4 regions of the Kitasatospora sp. MMS16-BH015 genome follow, and region 2 is predicted to be linked to each of the others. Evidence: riboswitches for the same ligand, from Rfam matches in the RefSeq annotation. Region 2 holds a riboswitch; each other region holds the start of a gene.

Region 1 (4,179 bases), 5.3 Mb from region 2:
TGCGGCCTGCTCCCGCCGGGGCGGTTCACAGGGCGAGGAGCTCCTTGGTGGTGATGGTGAGCAGCTCGGGCCCGCCCTCTTCGAGGGGGCGCACCACGAGGGTGTCCTCGATCCGGACCCCGCCCTTGCCCGGGATGTGCACCCCTGGGCCGACGGTGACCGGCACGCGGTTGTCCAGTTTACCCATGTCCGCGGGGCCCAGACGCGGCGCCTCCCTGATCTCCAGGCCGATGCCGTGGCCGAGTGGGTGTACGGACGTGTCCTGGTGGCCCGCGGCTTGCAGGATCTCCCGGGCCGCCTGGTCCGGCGCGTGCTGCGCCACGCCGGGACCGAGCGCCTCCCGGGCGGCGCGCTGGGCGCGGAAGACCAGCCTGTGCAGCTCGACCTGCCAGGGCGCGGGGGCCGCGCCGATCACGAAGGTCCGGGCGGTGGAGACGCCGTAGCCCCGGTACTGGGCGCCGAGCACCACGGTCAGGAAGTCGCCCTCCTCCACCCGGCGGTCGGTGGGCTGGTGCGCCTCCTGGCCGGAGTGGCTGCCGGTGCCCACCGAGACCGGGAAGGCGGCCCGGTCGGCGCCGTGGTCGATCATCCGGCGCTCCAGCTCCATCGCCAGGTGCCGCTCGGTGCGGCCGACCAGGATGGATTCGAGCAGCTCGCCGAGCGCCTGGTCGGCGATCTCGGCGGCGATCCGCAGGTCGGCGATCTCGTGCTCGTCCTTGACCACCCGCAGCCGCTCCACCGCCTCGCCGAGGTCGGTCAGCCGGATGCCCTCGGCCAGCCCGGCCACTGCCCGGTGCCGGGTCACCGTGAGGTCGTGCTCCTCCACCGCGAGGTCGGCCACCCGCAGCCGGCCGGCGGCCTCGGCGGCCACCAGCGCCGAGTCCTCCCCGGCGGCCACCGGCAGCCGGGCCACCTCCGGGTCGAGCAGGTGCTCGCCGGTGTCGTCCGGCGGCAGGTCCTCGGGCAGCGCCAGCAGCGCGCGCTCCCGGGTCAGCAGCAGCGTCGCACCGCAGGGGGAGCAGCCGGTCAGGTACCGGACGTTGGCGGCCCGGGTGACCAGGGAGGCGTCCGCCCCGAGGGCACTACAGTGCTCGCGCAACCGCTCACGCCGGGCCAGGTACGCATCAGCCATGCTCACGAGCCTACGGAGCCCCGCCGCACCCCGCCTGTCAGGCGCACCCGGTCAGGAGGTCTTGCCGGCCCACCTGCGGTCCACCTTGGCCAGCTTCCAGTAGCCGATCGCCAGCGCCCAGACCACCACGAACAGGCCGACGATCGCGAAGCCCACGTTGTCCAGGCTCAGCTCGGAGATCCAGCCGGACACCGGGTCGGTCAGGTCGAACTTGTCGTGCGCCACCGAGACCAGCTCGATGGTGCCGATCACGAAGGCGACGGCGATGGAGAGCCCGGTGATGGTCAGGTTGTAGTAGACCTTGCGGACCGGGTTGGAGAAGGCCCACTGGTAGGCGAAGTTCATGAAGGTGCCGTCCAGGGTGTCGAACAGGCTCATCCCGGAGGCGAACAGCAGCGGCAGGCAGACGATCGCGTACCAGGGCAGCCCGGCCGCCGCGCCGGAGCCGGCCATCACCATCAGGGTCACCTCGGTCGCGGTGTCGAAGCCGAGGCCGAGCAGCATCCCGACCGGGTACATCTGGCCCGGGCGGGTGATCGAACGGGTGGCCCGGCCGAGGACGCGGTTCATGAAGCCGCGCGAGTTGAGGTGCTGCTCCAGCTCCTGCTCGTCGTACTGCCCGGCCCGCATCGCCCGGAAGACCCGCATGATGCCGGTGAGCGCGGCCAGGTTGAGCGCGGCGATCAGGTAGAGGAAGGCCCCCGAGGTGGTCGTCCCGATCATCCCGAGCACCTTGTGGGTGGTCGACTCGTCGTCCATCAGCGTGCCGGCCAGCGCGGCACCGCCGGCCACCAGGCCGGCCATCACCACGACCATGGTGGAGTGGCCCAGCGCGAACCAGAAGCCCACCGAGACCGGCCGCTTGCCGTCCGCCATCAGCTTGCGGGTGGTGTTGTCGATCACGGCTATGTGGTCGGCGTCGAAGGCGTGCCGCATGCCCAGGGTGTACGCGGTGATGCCGAGGCCCACCCCGAACACCTGGGTGCCGACCTTGTAGTTCTCCGGCACCACCAGGAAGAACAGGGTGCCGAAGGCCGCCACGTGCATGGCCAGGATGACCAGCATCAGGCCGACGGTCCGGGTGGTGTCCTCACGCTTCCACCGGAAGCCGGCGGGGGCGGTCGCCGCCACCGGGACGGCACCCGGGGCAGCACTGATTTCGGGCAGGGTCATCTGCGGTCACGCTCCAGCACCTCGTGGATCACTTCGTGAAGTGCCGTGGCCGGTCTCCTGGCTTACGGGTCAGCGCACCCGCACCCGGCCTTCCCGGACTGACGTCCAGTGACCCTCCGTTCGTACGGTGAGGTTCGTACGGAGATGGTGCGGGCACTACCCGATCACAGTGGCGAGGGCCGCTCCGGGCTGGGACCTTGATGGTCCGTCACCGGCTTCCCGAGCACCACGGCGTGGAACACCGTAGGGGTGACGGCCCATGACCTGCAAGCCTGCACACCTGTGCAGGTGTCGCACATCACGCCCCACCGGAGCCGCCCCGGCTCAGGATGAGACAATCAGGGGCATGCATCTCGTCCCCGCCGACCGCGCGACCCACCGGACCATCGACGGCCACCGGGTCTGCGAGGCCATCGCCGCCATCGGTGACACCGAGCACGTCCGGGCCTGGGCCGAACGCTTCTCCCTCCTCGCCGACCCCGGCCGGCTCGCCATCCTGCTGGCCCTGCACGAGACCGGCCCGCTGGCCGTCTCCGACCTCGCCGTGGCCACCGGGATGAAGGACACCGCCGTCTCCCAGGCCCTGCGCCTGCTCCGCTCCGCCGCCCTGGTGGCCGGCGACCGCGACGGCAGGATCGTCCGCTACCGCCTGGTCGACACCGCCATCGCCGAGGTCCTGGCCCACGGCGTCCTCGGCCACCGCGACTGAGCCCGCCCGGGCCCCCGACCCTCGCGGCGCAGCGCAGCCACCCGCCGCCCCTCCGGCCCCTCGGCCCCACGCGACGCTCACCCCCGCGCGCCCCACCTGTCCCCCGGCCTCGCTCGTCTCTCCCCTCCCTTCCCTCCCGTCTCTCCCCTCACCCGGCCGTAAATACTTCGTCAGTTCGGCCCGGGCTCCCTACGGTGATCACATGCAGACCGTGGAGCTCACCTGTGCCCCCGAGTTCGACGCCGCCGTCCGCGAGGTCTGGCAGCGGCTCTCCGACGGCGGCGTGCCAAGCCTGGCCCGCAACACCCACGCCGGCCACCGCCCGCACCTCACCCTGGCCTGCGGCACCCTCTCCCCCGAGGCGCTGGCCCGGGTCGACGAGCTGCTGGCCGCATCCCTCCCGCTGCCCGTCCGCCTCACCGGCCTGCTCTCCTTCAGCGCCCGCAGCCGCCGCCGGGTGCTCGCCTGGTCGGTGGTCCCCGGCTACGAGCTGGTCCGGCTGCACCACCGGATCTGGCAGCTGCTCGCCGACTCCCCCGAGCCCAACCCGTACTACCTCCCCGGCCGCTGGTCCCCCCACCTCGGACTCACCCGGCGGCTGGAGCCCGAGGAGCTGGTCCGCGCCCACGACCTGCTGGGCCGCCTCCCGGACCTCACCGGCGAGTTCGACGCCGCCCGCAGCTACGACACCGACACCGAGCTCACGGTGCCGCTGGGCGCGGGGCGGCCAGCAGCCCGTGCAGCGAGCGGGTGAACGCGGCCACGAACCGCTCCCGGGTCTCCTCGTCCAGCAGCTCCAGCGAGAGGTACGGGTTGAGGTCTTCCAGCTCCACCAGCAGCAGCTCCCCGGCCGCCGTCCGGCAGGCGTCCACCCGCTGGATCCCGTGCGGGAGCCCGTTCCACTCCACGAACCGCTGCGCAAACGCCAAGTCCGCCTCGCTCGGCTCGTACCGCTCCAGCAGCCACCGCGCCGCCGGGTCCGGGGCGTACAGCGCGTACTGGCACTCCTGGTCCACGAAGTAGAAGGACACCTCGTACGCGAAGTCCACCTTCGGCTGCACCAGCATCCCCGCCAGCTCGGCCCGCTCCAGCTCGGCCGCCGGGAGGACCGCCATCCCGATCGAATCCGCCCCCTGCACCGGCTTCACCACGTACTCGGGCACCT
Region 2 (4,179 bases):
CCCCGCCGACGGCGGGGGAGACCGCGTTGAGCAGCAGCCCGAGCCGCAGGTCGGCCATGCCGACGATCGCGGTGAACGGGTATCGGACGTCAGTCATTCGGCACTCCTGAGGCTCTCCTGGGGCCGGGGCGCGCCCGGCGGTACGAACGGCAGACCCTCGGCGGGCACCCCGCCCTCGATCAGCTTCCACAGCGCGTCGGTGTCGGCGTGCTCCTCGATCAGGTCGCCGAGGCGGTCCAGGCGCTCCTCCCGGGCGGCGGCGAAGCAGGTGTCCGGCGCGGGCACGAAGGCCCGGCCGGCCAACTCGGCCACCTCGCGCAGGAAGGCGCGGCGGAAGCCGTCGTTCTCCAGCGCGCCGTGCCAGGTGGTGCCCCAGACCGCCCCCTCCCGGCAGCCGTCGAGGAACGCCTCCCCGCCGAGAACCGCCACCACCCCGTGGTGGATCTCGTAGCCCTCCACCCGCTCGCCGTACGCCTCGCCGACCGGCCGGGCCAGCACCTTTTCCCGGCCGAACTCGACCCGGGTCGGCAGCAGCCCGAGCCCGGGCACCCGGCCGGCCCTGGACTCGACCTCGTCCACGATCTCCCGGCCCAGCATCTGGTACCCGCCGCAGACCCCGAGCACCGGCCGCCCCTCGGCGGCCCGGGCCAGGATCGGGGCCTCCAGCCCGCGCTCGCGCAGCCAGGCCAGGTCGGCCACGGTGGCCCGTGAGCCCGGCAGGATCACCAGGTCGGCGTCGGCCAGCTCCTCGGGCCGGGTGGCCCAGCGCAGCAGCACGCCCGGCTCCTGGGCCAGGGCGTCCAGGTCGGTGAAGTTGGAGAGCCGCGGCAGCCGCACCACGGCCACCCGCAGCACGTCGGCGCCGTACGGGCCCTGGACGGACCCCCGGTCGACCACGGTGGTCAGGTCGAGCGAGTCCTCGGCGTCCAGCCAGAGCCCCGAGAGCATCGGCAGGGTGCCCAGCACCGGACGGCCGGTCAGCTGGTGCAGCATGTCGAGCCCGGGGGCGAGCAGCCGCGCGTCGCCGCGGAACTTGTTCACGAACCAGCCGGCCACGTGCCGCTGGTCCTGGGGGGAGAGCAGCGCCAGTGTGCCGTACATCGCGGCGAAGACCCCGCCCCGGTCGATGTCGCCGACCACCACCACCGGCAGGTCGGCGGCCACCGCCAGGCCCATGTTGGCGATGTCCCGGTCCCGCAGGTTGATCTCGGCGGGGGAGCCGGCGCCCTCGCAGACCACCACCTCGTACCGGGAGCGCAGATCGGCCAGGCACTCCAGCGCGCGCTCCAGCAGCACCGGCTTGCGCTCGCGGTAGTCCAGCGCGCCGACCTCGGCAACCGGCTTGCCGAGCAGCACCACCTGGCTGCGCCCGTCGGCCCCGGGCTTGAGCAGCACCGGGTTCATCGCCGCCTCGGGCTCGATCCGGGCGGCCGCCGCCTGCATCGCCTGGGCGCGGCCGATCTCGGCACCGTCGGCCGTGACGAAGGAGTTGAGCGACATGTTCTGCGCCTTGAACGGCGCGACCCGCACCCCCTGCCGGGCCAGCCAGCGGCAGATGCCCGCCGTCACCACGCTCTTCCCGGCGTCGGAGGTCGTCCCCGCCACCAGCAGTGCCCCGCTCACGCCGCTCCCTTTCGTCGTACATCAGCCACCTTCAGGGGCGCGGGGAACTGCGCGAGTCGGAAGACACCCTTCCGGCGACCGCTTCTCCCGGAATGACTTGCACCCCGAAACGCCCCAACGAGACCGGTCACACCCAGCGCAAGCAGCCCGACCCGCCGCGAAAGCCGACAGGCCCGCTCCACGTCATCCACCGTCACCGCCCGCAGCTCCGCGCCGAGCACCGGCCGGTGTTCCACTCGCTCGCCGTACTGCAGCGTCCCGCCCAGCCGGACACCCAGCGCGCCCGCGAAGGCCGACTCCGCCTGCCCGGCGTTGGGGCTCGGGTGCGCGGAGCCGTCGCGCCGCCAGACCTTCCACGCCGTACGCGGCTCCGGCGCCGCCGCCACGGTGAGCAGCGCGGTGAGCCGGGCGCCGGGCCAGCCGGCCACGTCGTCCAGGCGGGCGGCGGCCCAGCCGAAGCGCAGGTAGCGGGGGGAGCGGTGGCCGACCATCGCGTCCAGCGTGTTGACGGCGCGGAAGGCCAGCAGGCCGGGGGTGCCGGCCAGCGCGCCCCAGACCAGGGCGTTGACCACGGCGTCGGCGGTGTTCTCGGCCACCGACTCGACCACGGCCCGGGCCAGCTGCGCCTCGTCCAGCCCGCTCGGGTCCCGCCCGCACAGGTGCGGCAGCCGCTGGCGGGCGGCGGTCAGGTCGCCGGCCCGCAGGTGGCCGCCGATGGTCCGGGCCTCCCGGGTCAGCGAGGTGCCGCCGAGCACCGTGAAGGTCGCGGCGGCGGCCAGCCCGGCCCGGCGGCGCCCGAGCGCCCGGTCGGCGAGCACGGCCCCGGCCGCCACACCGCCCACGCAGAGGGCGGTGTGCAGCGCCCCCACGCCCCGGTGGTCGCGCCAGAGCGCCCGCTCCAGGCGGTGCGCGGCGGAGCCGAACAGGGCCACGGGGTGCCCGCGCCGGGGGTCGGCGAACAGGGCGTCGGCCAGATAGCCCGCCGCACTGCCGAGGGCGAAGGCGGTGCCCCGCCTCAACGCGCGCACTGCGCAGCGGGCATGGGCAGCGGTACGTACGCCACGGTGACGGGTGTCCTCACTCAGGGTCCGCGCCCTGGCTCGACGAACCGGAGGTGAGAGTCTCCTGGCTCCCGGGGCCCTGAACGGGCTGCCCGGTGACAGTGGCGGGACCGCGCCGGACTCGCACCGGCTTCCTCTGCTTGCCTCCGTTTGGCTGAAAGATCCCACCACGCGCCCCGACCGGGAGTCAACAAACCACCCCGGTGGGCTTGGTCACCAGCGGCCCCCGCCGGATGCCCCCGACGGTCCGTCAGTACCTCCGAAGCAGGTGCCCTGCTCACCGGGGCCGGGCTGTGCGATCCGCCAGGGCCCGTCCGGGCCCGGCGGTCGGGCTTCGTGCGTTCAGCGGCTGGGGGACGACCGAAATGCCCCCGTACGGTCAGGGGGCATGCGACGCAGACCGCTTCCTCCTGCCCCCACCCCCGTGCCCTTCTCCCCGTCCGCAGCCCGCGCCCACCGCGCCGGCCTGGGCCTCACCCCGGACCAGGTGGCCGAGGGCCTGGCCGCCCACGGCGTCCGGCTGCTCCCGGGGCACGTGCTCGCCTGGGAGACCGGCCAGCTGCACCCCACCGAGGAGGAGTTCGTCGCCCTGGCCCGCGCCCTCTGGTGCCCGCCCGCCCAGCTGATGGGCACCCCGCCCGCCACCCTGCGCGACTTCCGACTCGCCCGCGAGCTCACCCAGGAGCAGGCCGCCGCCCGCATCGGCCTCACTCTCCCCGCCTACCAGAAGGCCGAGGCCACCGGCCGCTGGACCGGCGACGAGGACCAGACCCACGCCCTCGCCCTCACCTTCGACCTCCCCCTCCGCACCCTGGTCACCGTGACCGGCCGTCAGTCCGAACTCGACCAGCGCCTCCGCAGCTGCGTGGACGGCCGCTGGCAGGCCCAACTCAAGCCCGTCGCCCGCCTGGTCCCCGCCCCGCCCGAAGCCCTCTCCGCCGCCCTGGCCACCCTCCAGTCCGAGTACCAGATCCCCCTCCACTGGGGCACCCCGGCCGCCGCTCCGACCACGCCGCTGGCCGAACGCTTCTGGCACCTTCTGGGAGAGCGCTAGTTGCACCATCAGGGGAGCAGCCTGGGCATCCATGTAGGACAGCAGCAGAGTGCACGGTCGGCCGCGCCGTTCCCCGCGCCCCTGGAAACCCCAGCTGGCGTACCAACGGTGGCAACAATCCGGCCTCCGTAGTGAACTGGGCGACGGACCACCCGTCACCCCATCCCCCGGGAGAGTGCCATGCGCCGGCAGACCGCCGCCTTCACCGCCGCAGCCGCCGTCGGGGCCGGAGCGGCGGTGCTGCTGCTCGGCCGCAAGGTGTCCGAGCAGGCAGTGCGGCCCGGTGCGCTGCCGGCCCCCGGCGGGCCGCCGCCGGTGTTGAAGGTGGTGCAGCTGGCGGCCGGCCGGATCACGCTGACCCGTACGCCGGAGGCCCTGCGCCCGGGCAGGTACGCGCTGGAGTGGGGCGAGGACGGGCACGCGGTGGTGGGCGAGGTGGTC
Region 3 (4,179 bases), 5.9 Mb from region 2:
GCTCGCGGTGCCCGCGTGGGCGGGGGAGAACCCGAGCAGGTAGACCAGGGCCGGCACGGCGAGCATGCTGCCGCCGCCACCGAGGCCGCCGAGCGCGAGGCCGACCGCCGCTCCCGCGAGCAGGGCCAGGATCAGGGGGGTCATATGCCCGGTCCGTCCGGGTATCCGGCCGTGGTGGCCGGCCGCGGACCGGGCTGGTGACAGTAGGGCGGCATGGGTTCGCTCCTGGCGGGGGAGAGTGCTGGGTGCGCTCTCGGTCGTGGGGACGGGTGGTTGCCGGGCCGGGGCGTCGGGTCCGTTCTGACGAGGAGCAGACGGGCTCGGCGGCGGGGCTTGGCGCGGGCCCGGCCGCCGCCGATAATACCCGTGGGGGTATTGTGAGAGGCAAGGGATACCCCACCCGGTATCTCACGGAAGCTGGAGTAGTCCCCTTGTTCTTCGCCCAGTACTACCTCGACTGCCTCTCCCAGGCCTCGTACCTGATCGCCGACGAGACCACCGGCCGCGCCGTGGTCGTCGACCCGCGCCGCGACGTGGACGAGTACCTCGCCGACGCCGAGGCGTACGGCTTCACCGTGGAGGCCGTGCTCAACACCCACTTCCACGCCGACTTCCTGGCCGGCCACCTGGAGCTGGCCGCCCGGACCGGTGCCTGGATCGGCTACGGCCGCCGGGCCGAGACCGAGTACCCGATCCGCCACCTCGCCGAGGGCGAGCGGATCAGCCTCGGCGAGGTGACCCTGGAGATCCTGGAGACGCCCGGCCACACGCCCGAGTCGATCAGCGTGCTGGTCCGTGAGCGGGCCGAGGACGCCGTGCCGTACGGGGTGCTCACCGGCGACGCGCTCTTCATCGGCGACGTGGGCCGTCCCGACCTGCTCGCCTCCAGCGGGGTCACCGCCGAGGAGCTCGGCCGGATGCTGTACGAGAGCGTGCAGGGCAAGCTGATGGCGCTGCCCGACGAGACCCGGGTCTTCCCCGCACACGGGGCCGGCTCCGCCTGCGGCAAGAACCTCTCCACCGAGCGCTCCTCCACCATCGGTGCCCAGCGGGCCACCAACTACGCCTGCGCGCCGATGGCCGAGCAGGACTTCGTCGCGCTGGTCACCGCCGGGCAGCCCGCCGCGCCCTCCTACTTCGGCTACGACGCCACCCTCAACCGGCAGGAGCGCGAGCTGTTCGACGCCGGGCGGGCCCACCGCCCGCTCACCGTCGCCGAGTTCCGCGCCGCCCGGGCGGCCGGGGCCGTGGTGGTGGACGCCCGCAGCCCGCAGGAGTTCGCGGCCGGCCACCTGCGCGGGGCGGTCAACATCCCCGCCGACGGCCGGTTCGCCGAGCAGGCCGGGGCCGTGCTCACCCCACAGGCCGAGCTGCTGGTGCTCGCCCCCGAGTGCCGGGCCGCCGAGGTCACCACCCGGCTGGCCCGGATCGGCTTCGACCGCACCGCCGGCCACCTCGCCGAACCGGAGGCCACCCTGCCCGAACTCGCCGACCTGCTCACCCCCGCCAGCCGCCTCACCGCCGACCAGCTCCGCACCGCGCTGGCCGCCGACCAACCGCCGCTGATGATCGACGTCCGCAGCTGCGCCGAGCGCGCGGAGGGCACCGTCGAGGGCGCGCTGCACATCGCCCTCAACGAACTCCCCAGCCGGCTGGCCGAGATACCCACCGACCGCCCGGTCGTGCTGCACTGCGCCGGCGGCCACCGCTCCTCGATCGCGGCCAGCCTGCTGCGCCGCCACGGCCACACCGATGTCTCCGACCTGCTCGGCGGCTACGCGGCCTGGGCCGCAACCTGCTGATGTCGTGCGGATCTTGCCGTTCCGCCGCGGATTGTGGTTAAGCTGACCCCGCAGCCGGTACGCCCCGTCAGCCAGACGGCGGCGTCGCAAGAGGGAACCCGGTGACGCCTTTGAACAGGCCAGTCCGGGACTGCCCCGCAGCGGTGAGTGGGAACGACCGCCGTCATACGCACTGGGTCCGAGAGGGCCTGGGAAGCGACGGCCAGTAGGTGACCGCCCTTTCGACAGGGCGGCCGTGCCCGCGAGTCCGAAGACCTGCCGCTGCCCGTGCGCGGCCTTCCGCGCGCGGCCAACCGGTGACCTCGTGGGCGGGTCGGCGCACATACCAGGCGGAGCCGTGCCCCAAGTGCCGGTGCCCGCCCGGTCGGTGACCCCTTCGCACCCTCGTCCCGTCGCCGGGGACCTGAGGATCCAGGCTCGCGAAGGAGAGTCCCTTGACCACGAACTCCGCCCCTGCCACCGCCGTGGCCACCGCGCACGGCTACCCCCGCCAAGGCCGCCACCGGGAACTTAAGCGGGCGATCGAGGGCTACTGGAAGGGCGCCGTCACCGCCGAGGCGCTGCTGGCCACGGCCGCCGAGCTGCGCCGGGAGAACTGGCGGCAGCTGGCCGAGGCCGGCCTCGATGAACTACCCACCGGCGACTTCTCGTTGTACGACCACATGCTGGACACCACGGTGGCCGTCGGCGCCATCCCGCCCCGGCACCGGGCGGCCGTGGCGGCCGACGGTCTGGCCGGGTACTTCGCCATGGCGCGCGGCACCCAGCAGGCGCCGCCACTGGAGATGACCAAGTGGTTCGACACCAACTACCACTACCTGGTGCCGGAGTTGGGCCCGGATACGGCCTTCGCCGCCGACCCGGCCAAGGCCGTCGGCGAGTACCTGGAGGCTCGCTCGCTCGGGCACACCGCCCGGCCGGTCCTGATCGGCCCGGTCAGCTACCTGCTGCTCGCCAAGCCCGCGCCCGGGGTGGCCGAGGACTTCCAGCCGATCACCCTGCTCGACCGGCTGCTGCCCGTCTACGCCGAACTGCTGGCCGCGTTGAAGGCAGCAGGAGCGGAATGGGTGCAACTGGACGAGCCCGCCCTGGTGCAGGACCGCACCCCCGCCGAGCTCAACGCCGCCGCCCGCGCCTACCGGGAGTTGGGCGGCTCGGCCGACCGGCCGAAGCTGCTGGTGGCGAGCTACTTCGACCGCCTCGGCGAGGCGCTGCCGGTGCTGGCCAAGGCCCCGGTCGAGGGGCTGGCGCTGGACTTCACCGGCCCGGCGGCCGGCAACCTGGCGGACCTCGCGGCCGTCGGCGGCCTGCCGGGCAAGCGGCTGGTGGCGGGGGTGATCGACGGGCGGAACGTCTGGATCAACGACCTGGAGCGGTCCTTGGCCACCCTCGGCACCCTGCTCGGACTGGCCGACCGGGTGGACGTGGCGCCCTCCTGCTCACTGCTGCACGTGCCGATCGACGCCACCGCCGAGCGCGAGATCGACCCGCAGATCGCCCGCTGGCTGGCCTTTGCGAAGCAGAAGGCCGCCGAGGCGGCCCTGCTGGCCCGGGGTCTCGGTCAGGGCGTCAGTGCGATCACCGCCGAACTGGCCGCCAACCGGGCCGACTTGGCCTCCCGTGCGGCCTCCCCGATCACCCGCGACCCGGCCGTCCGAGCCCGGGCCGCCGCCGTGGCCCCGGCCGACACCCGGCGGGCCCAGCCCTACGCCGTCCGTGCCGAGGTGCAGCGGGCCCGGCTCGGGCTGCCCCTGCTGCCGACCACCACGATCGGCTCCTTCCCGCAGACCGCCGAACTGCGCGTGGCCCGGGCCGATCTGGCAGCCGGGCGGATCGACGAGGCCGCGTACCGGGAGCGGATGGCGGCCGAGGTGCGCGAGGTGATCGCGTACCAGGAGAAGGCCGGGCTCGACGTGCTGGTGCACGGTGAGCCCGAACGCAACGACATGGTCCAGTACTTCGCCGAGCAGCTCACCGGCTACCTGGCCACCCGGCACGGCTGGGTGCAGTCCTACGGCACCCGGTACGTGCGGCCGCCGGTGCTGGCGGGCGACATCTCCCGGCCGCAGCCGATGACGGTGGACTGGTACCGATACGCGCAGGGCCTCACCGACCGGCCGGTCAAGGGCATGCTCACCGGGCCGGTCACCATGCTGGCCTGGTCCTTCGTCCGCGACGACCAGCCCGCGGCCGAGACCGCCCGGCAGGTGGCGCTGGCGCTGCGGGCGGAGGTGGCGGACCTGGAGGCGGCCGGTGCGGCGGTGGTGCAGGTGGACGAGCCCGCGCTGCGCGAGACGCTCCCGCTCCGGGCGGCCGGCCGTCCGGCGTACCTGGCCTGGGCCACCGAGGCGTTCCGGCTGGCCACTTCGGGCGTCCG
Region 4 (4,179 bases), 830 kb from region 2:
AGCTCGCTGGAGCGCTCGTAGGCGGTCAGCATGATGCGCTCGGCGATCAGGGTGGAGAGCTGCTTGGCCTCGGCGGAGTCGAAGTCCAGGCGGAGCTTGAAGAAGACGTCCTGCAGGCCCATCACGCCCAGGCCCACCGGGCGCCAGCGCGAGTTGGACGCGCCGGCCTCGGGGGTCGGGTAGAAGTTGATGTCCACCACGCGGTCGAGGAAGGTCACGGCGGTGCGGACGGTGGCGTCCAGGCGCTCCCAGTCCATGGCGGACAGCAGGTCCGTCGCGGTCGCGCCGGGGGCGACGTGGGCGCCGAGGTTGACCGAGCCGAGGTTGCAGACGGCCGTCTCGGAGTCGTCGGTGACCTCGAGGATCTCGGTGCACAGGTTCGAGGAGTGCACGGTGCGGCCCGGCAGTGCGGTCTGGTTGGCGGCGCGGTTGGAGGCGTCCTTGAAGGTCATCCAGCCGTTGCCGGTCTGCGCGAGGGTGCGCATCATCCGGGCGTACAGGGTCTGCGCCGGGATGGTGCGGACGGCCAGGCCGGCCGCCTCGGCCTTCAGGTACGCGGCGTCGAACTCCTCGCCCCAGAGGTCGACCAGCTCGGGCACGTCGGCCGGGGAGAAGAGCGACCAGTCGGAGTTGGCGTTCACGCGGCGCATGAACTCGTCCGGGATCCAGTGGGCGAGGTTCAGGTTGTGGGTGCGCCGCGCCTCCTCGCCGGTGTTGTCGCGCAGCTCCAGGAACTCCTCGATGTCCGCGTGCCAGGTCTCCAGGTAGACGCAGGCCGCGCCCTTGCGGCGGCCGCCCTGGTTGACGGCGGCGACGGAGGAGTCGAGGGTGCGCAGGAACGGCACGATGCCGTTGGACTTGCCGTTGGTGCCGCGGATCAGCGAGCCGCGCGAGCGGATGCGGCTGTAGGAGAGGCCGATGCCGCCGGCGTGCTTGGAGAGACGGGCGATCTGCGCGTAGCGCGAGTAGATCGAGTCCAGGTTGTCCAGCGGTGAGTCGAGCAGGTAGCAGCTCGACATCTGCGGGTGCTTGGTGCCGGAGTTGAACAGGGTCGGCGAGGAGGGCAGGTAGGAGAGCGCGCTCATCAGCGCGTACAGCTCGGCCACCTCGCGGACCGACTCGGCGCTGTCGCCGACGGCCAGGCCCGAGGCGACGCGGAGCAGGAAGTGCTGCGGGGTCTCGATCACCTTGCGGGTGATCGGGTGGCGCAGCAGGTAGCGGGACTGCACGGTGCGCAGGCCGAAGTACTCGAAGCGGTCGTCGCCCCGCTGGTCGATCAGCTCGTCCAGGCTGTCGGCGTGCTTGGCGACGAACTCGGCGGTGGTGTCGCCGATCAGGCCCTCGGCGTGGCCGACGCCGATCGAGGCGGAGAAGGAGACCGCACCCTGGCCGACGGCCTCGTCGGCGATCTCCAGGGCGAGCAGGCGAGCGGCCAGCTTCGAGTACTGCGGGTCCTCGGCGATCATCGAGGCGGCGGCCTCGACGGCCAGCCCGCGCAGCTCCGCGAAGTCGGAGCCGGCGTGGCGGCCGCGCAGGGCGGCGGCGGCGACGTGGCCGGGGTCGACCTGGGGGAGGTCGGCGCTGCGGTCGGTCAGCAGCCGCAGGAGCGCAGCACCGGGGTCGGTCTGGTCGTGATCGGCGGAACCCTGGGACGGCAGGGCAACTGCTGCGATGGTCAAGGCGCTCTCCTGGCGGCGGCGGAACGACGTATTCGTCCAGGACCATCAGGGCGCAGGGGAACGCGGCGCGGCGCACCCTTGCGAGCGCGCGCGTTTCAGACCCCCCGGCCCGCCCGCGAGGCCCGGACGTGACTCAGTGCTGCAAGGCGCCTGCGGGGAAGCCGTGTGCACACCGTCGGCAGGTCATCGGACTTGCGGCCCCGCCCTTTCGGGGATGCCGCTCACCGCTGCGGGGCAGTCCCGGAGTCGCACCGGGTTCCCCTGCTTCGACAGCGAGAGTGAGCATACATGTTGTGGCCGGGGTCGGATGCGACCCCAGATGTAGTGCCGCGTGTCGTGGTCAGGTGGTAGCGGGGAGCCACCGTACAGCCCGTCAGATCAGCTGATCCTCGAAGGTCAGACCATAGGTGAGCAGGTCGATCCCGGGCCGCGGCGCCCAGTCCCGCTCGGGGGTCCGGCGGAAGCCGAGCCGTTCGTAGAGCCGGTGTGCGGTGGTCATCGCGGGCCGGGTGGAGAAGGCCATCGCGGTCAGCCCGAGCTCCCGCGAACGGGCCATCGCGGCCCGCACCAGGGCCTCGCCGACGCCCCGGCCCTGGGCCGCCGCGCCCACCGCGAGCATCCGGATCTCGCCCTCGTGCGGCTCCGCGATGTCGGCCCACTCGGTGCCGCCCGAGGCGAAGGTCACACAGCCGAGCACCCGATCGGCGTCGTCGACGGCGACGAGGAGCTCGGCCTCCGCGAAGCGGCGGCGGGCGTCGCCGAGGAGGGCGAGGTACGGGCTGTCGGGCTCGGTGTGACCGCCGCCGACGAAGGCCTCGACGGTGACGGCTCCGGCGCCCTCGAGGTCTTCCTCGCGGGCGTGGCGAACGGTGATCTGCATCGGACCATTGTGCCCGAAGGCGTGTTCGATCCGGCCCGGGCCGTCGTCTGATCGGCCGGCTGGCTCGTCGGGTAGCCCGTCGGGCGGTGCCGGTTGTCCCGGCCGGTGCGGGCCAGCCGGTCGACGTCGCGGCCGACCAGGGTGCCGAGCAGGCCGAAGCCGCCGACCGTGCCGAACAGGGGGAGCAGCTGCGTGATCGAGGTCATGCCTCCAGGCTCCTCGCGGGCGGCGGCTCGGACGAGTGGCAGAAACGACCACTTGCATCGAAATCCTGCCAGTGCCAGGCTGGTCGGCATGGCAGCACAGCTGAACCCCCGTCTGCAGAACGTCGTGGCCGTGGTGCTGGCACCCGTCCACCCCTTCGAACTCGGCGTGGCCTGCGAGGTGTTCGGCCTCGATCGGAGTGACGACGGCCAGCCGGTCTACGACTTCGCGCTGGCCTCCGACCGGCCCGGGCCGCTGCCCACCCACGCCGGCTTCACGGTGGACGTGCCGTACGGGGTCGAGCGGCTGGCCGAGGCCGATCTGGTGATCGCGGCCGCCACCGGTGTCCGGGAGGAGTACCCCGAGCCGCTGCTGGCCGCCCTGCGGGCGGTGGTGGGCCGCGGCTCGCGGGTGCTCTCGATCTGCAACGGCTCCTACCTGCTGGGCGCCGCCGGGCTGCTGGACGGCCGCCGCAGCACCACGCACTGGCGGCACGCCGACCGGATGGCCGAGCGCTTCCCGCACACCACGGTCGAGCCGGACGTGCTCTACGTGGACGAGGACCCGGTGATCACCTCGGCCGGCACGGCGGCCGGGATCGACGCCTGCCTGCACCTGGTGCGCAAGCTCCAGGGGGCCGAGGTGGCCCGGGGGATCGCCCGGCGGATGGTGGTGGCCCCGCACCGGGAGGGCGGCCAGGCCCAGTACGTGGCCCGGCCGCTGCCGGAGTGCTCGGCGGATTCGCTGGCGCCCCTGCTGGAGTGGCTGCGCCACCACCTGGACCAGGAGCTGACGGTCGACCAGCTGGCCGCCCGGGCCCACATGTCCCCGCGCACCTTCGCACGCCGCTTCCAGCAGGAGACCGGCACCACCCCGCACCGCTGGCTCACCAACCAGCGCCTGCTGCACGCCCAGCGCCTGCTCGAATCCACCACCGAACCGGTGGACACCGTCGCCGCTCACTCCGGCTTCGGCAACGCCGCCACCCTGCGTCACCACTTCACCCGCTGGCTCGGCACCACCCCCCAGACCTACCGCCGCACCTTCGGGACGGCCTCCTAGAGGTGGCTCACCGAGTTCCACTGCTCGGGGCGCAGGGCGGTGCCGTCGGAGCGCCAGAGGGCGGTGGAGCAGTTGCCGACCGGGAGGAGGGCGAGGAGTTCGGGCTCGGTGAGGCGGTCGAGGACGTAGCGGAGCATCAGGACCGGGCAGTCGTGCGAGACGAGCAGGACGGGCCGGCCGGCCTCCTCCTCGCAGATGTCGCGCAGGCAGCTGCGGATGCGCAGGGCCACGTCGAGGAAGGACTCGCCGCCGGGCGGGCGGTAGTAGAGCTCGCCCATCTTGCGGCGGCGGGCGGCCTCGGCGGGGTGTTCCTTCTCGATCGCGGGCTGGGTGAGCATCTCCAGGATGCCGAGC

Evidence for each region. A riboswitch is a leader RNA that binds a small molecule or an ion and turns the genes downstream of it on or off. The one in region 2 is predicted to bind cobalamin.
Region 1: linked by a shared signal. The riboswitch ahead of CFP65_RS05165 (HoxN/HupN/NixA family nickel/cobalt transporter) and the one ahead of CFP65_RS28085 (cobalamin biosynthesis protein) in region 2 are both predicted to bind cobalamin.
Region 3: linked by a shared signal. The riboswitch ahead of metE (5-methyltetrahydropteroyltriglutamate--homocysteine S-methyltransferase) and the one ahead of CFP65_RS28085 (cobalamin biosynthesis protein) in region 2 are both predicted to bind cobalamin.
Region 4: linked by a shared signal. The riboswitch ahead of CFP65_RS24655 (ribonucleoside-diphosphate reductase subunit alpha) and the one ahead of CFP65_RS28085 (cobalamin biosynthesis protein) in region 2 are both predicted to bind cobalamin.

The regions. Positions count from the first base shown of each region.
Region 1 covers NZ_CP025394.1:1,197,981-1,202,159, forward strand. The annotation lists gene CFP65_RS05160 (aminopeptidase P family protein) at 26-1,132, opposite strand; gene CFP65_RS05165 (HoxN/HupN/NixA family nickel/cobalt transporter) at 1,184-2,305, opposite strand; cobalamin riboswitch at 2,335-2,551, opposite strand; gene CFP65_RS05170 (metalloregulator ArsR/SmtB family transcription factor) at 2,652-3,014, shown strand; gene CFP65_RS05175 (2'-5' RNA ligase family protein) at 3,217-3,768, shown strand; gene CFP65_RS40130 (hypothetical protein) at 3,716-4,179, opposite strand, start outside.
Region 2 covers NZ_CP025394.1:6,527,338-6,531,516, forward strand. The annotation lists gene CFP65_RS28075 (putative cobaltochelatase) at 1-97, opposite strand, end outside; gene CFP65_RS28080 (cobyric acid synthase) at 94-1,623, opposite strand; gene CFP65_RS28085 (cobalamin biosynthesis protein) at 1,620-2,642, opposite strand; cobalamin riboswitch at 2,722-2,868, opposite strand; gene CFP65_RS28090 (helix-turn-helix transcriptional regulator) at 3,073-3,738, shown strand; gene CFP65_RS28095 (S9 family peptidase) at 3,919-4,179, shown strand, end outside.
Region 3 covers NZ_CP025394.1:593,515-597,693, reverse strand. The annotation lists gene CFP65_RS02665 (sulfite exporter TauE/SafE family protein) at 1-144, opposite strand, end outside; gene CFP65_RS02660 (rhodanese-like domain-containing protein) at 432-1,802, shown strand; cobalamin riboswitch at 1,891-2,059, shown strand; gene metE (5-methyltetrahydropteroyltriglutamate--homocysteine S-methyltransferase) at 2,237-4,179, shown strand, end outside.
Region 4 covers NZ_CP025394.1:5,698,807-5,702,985, forward strand. The annotation lists gene CFP65_RS24655 (ribonucleoside-diphosphate reductase subunit alpha) at 1-1,679, opposite strand, end outside; cobalamin riboswitch at 1,839-1,996, opposite strand; gene CFP65_RS24660 (GNAT family N-acetyltransferase) at 2,053-2,559, opposite strand; gene CFP65_RS24665 (helix-turn-helix domain-containing protein) at 2,854-3,825, shown strand; gene CFP65_RS24670 (histidine phosphatase family protein) at 3,822-4,179, opposite strand, start outside.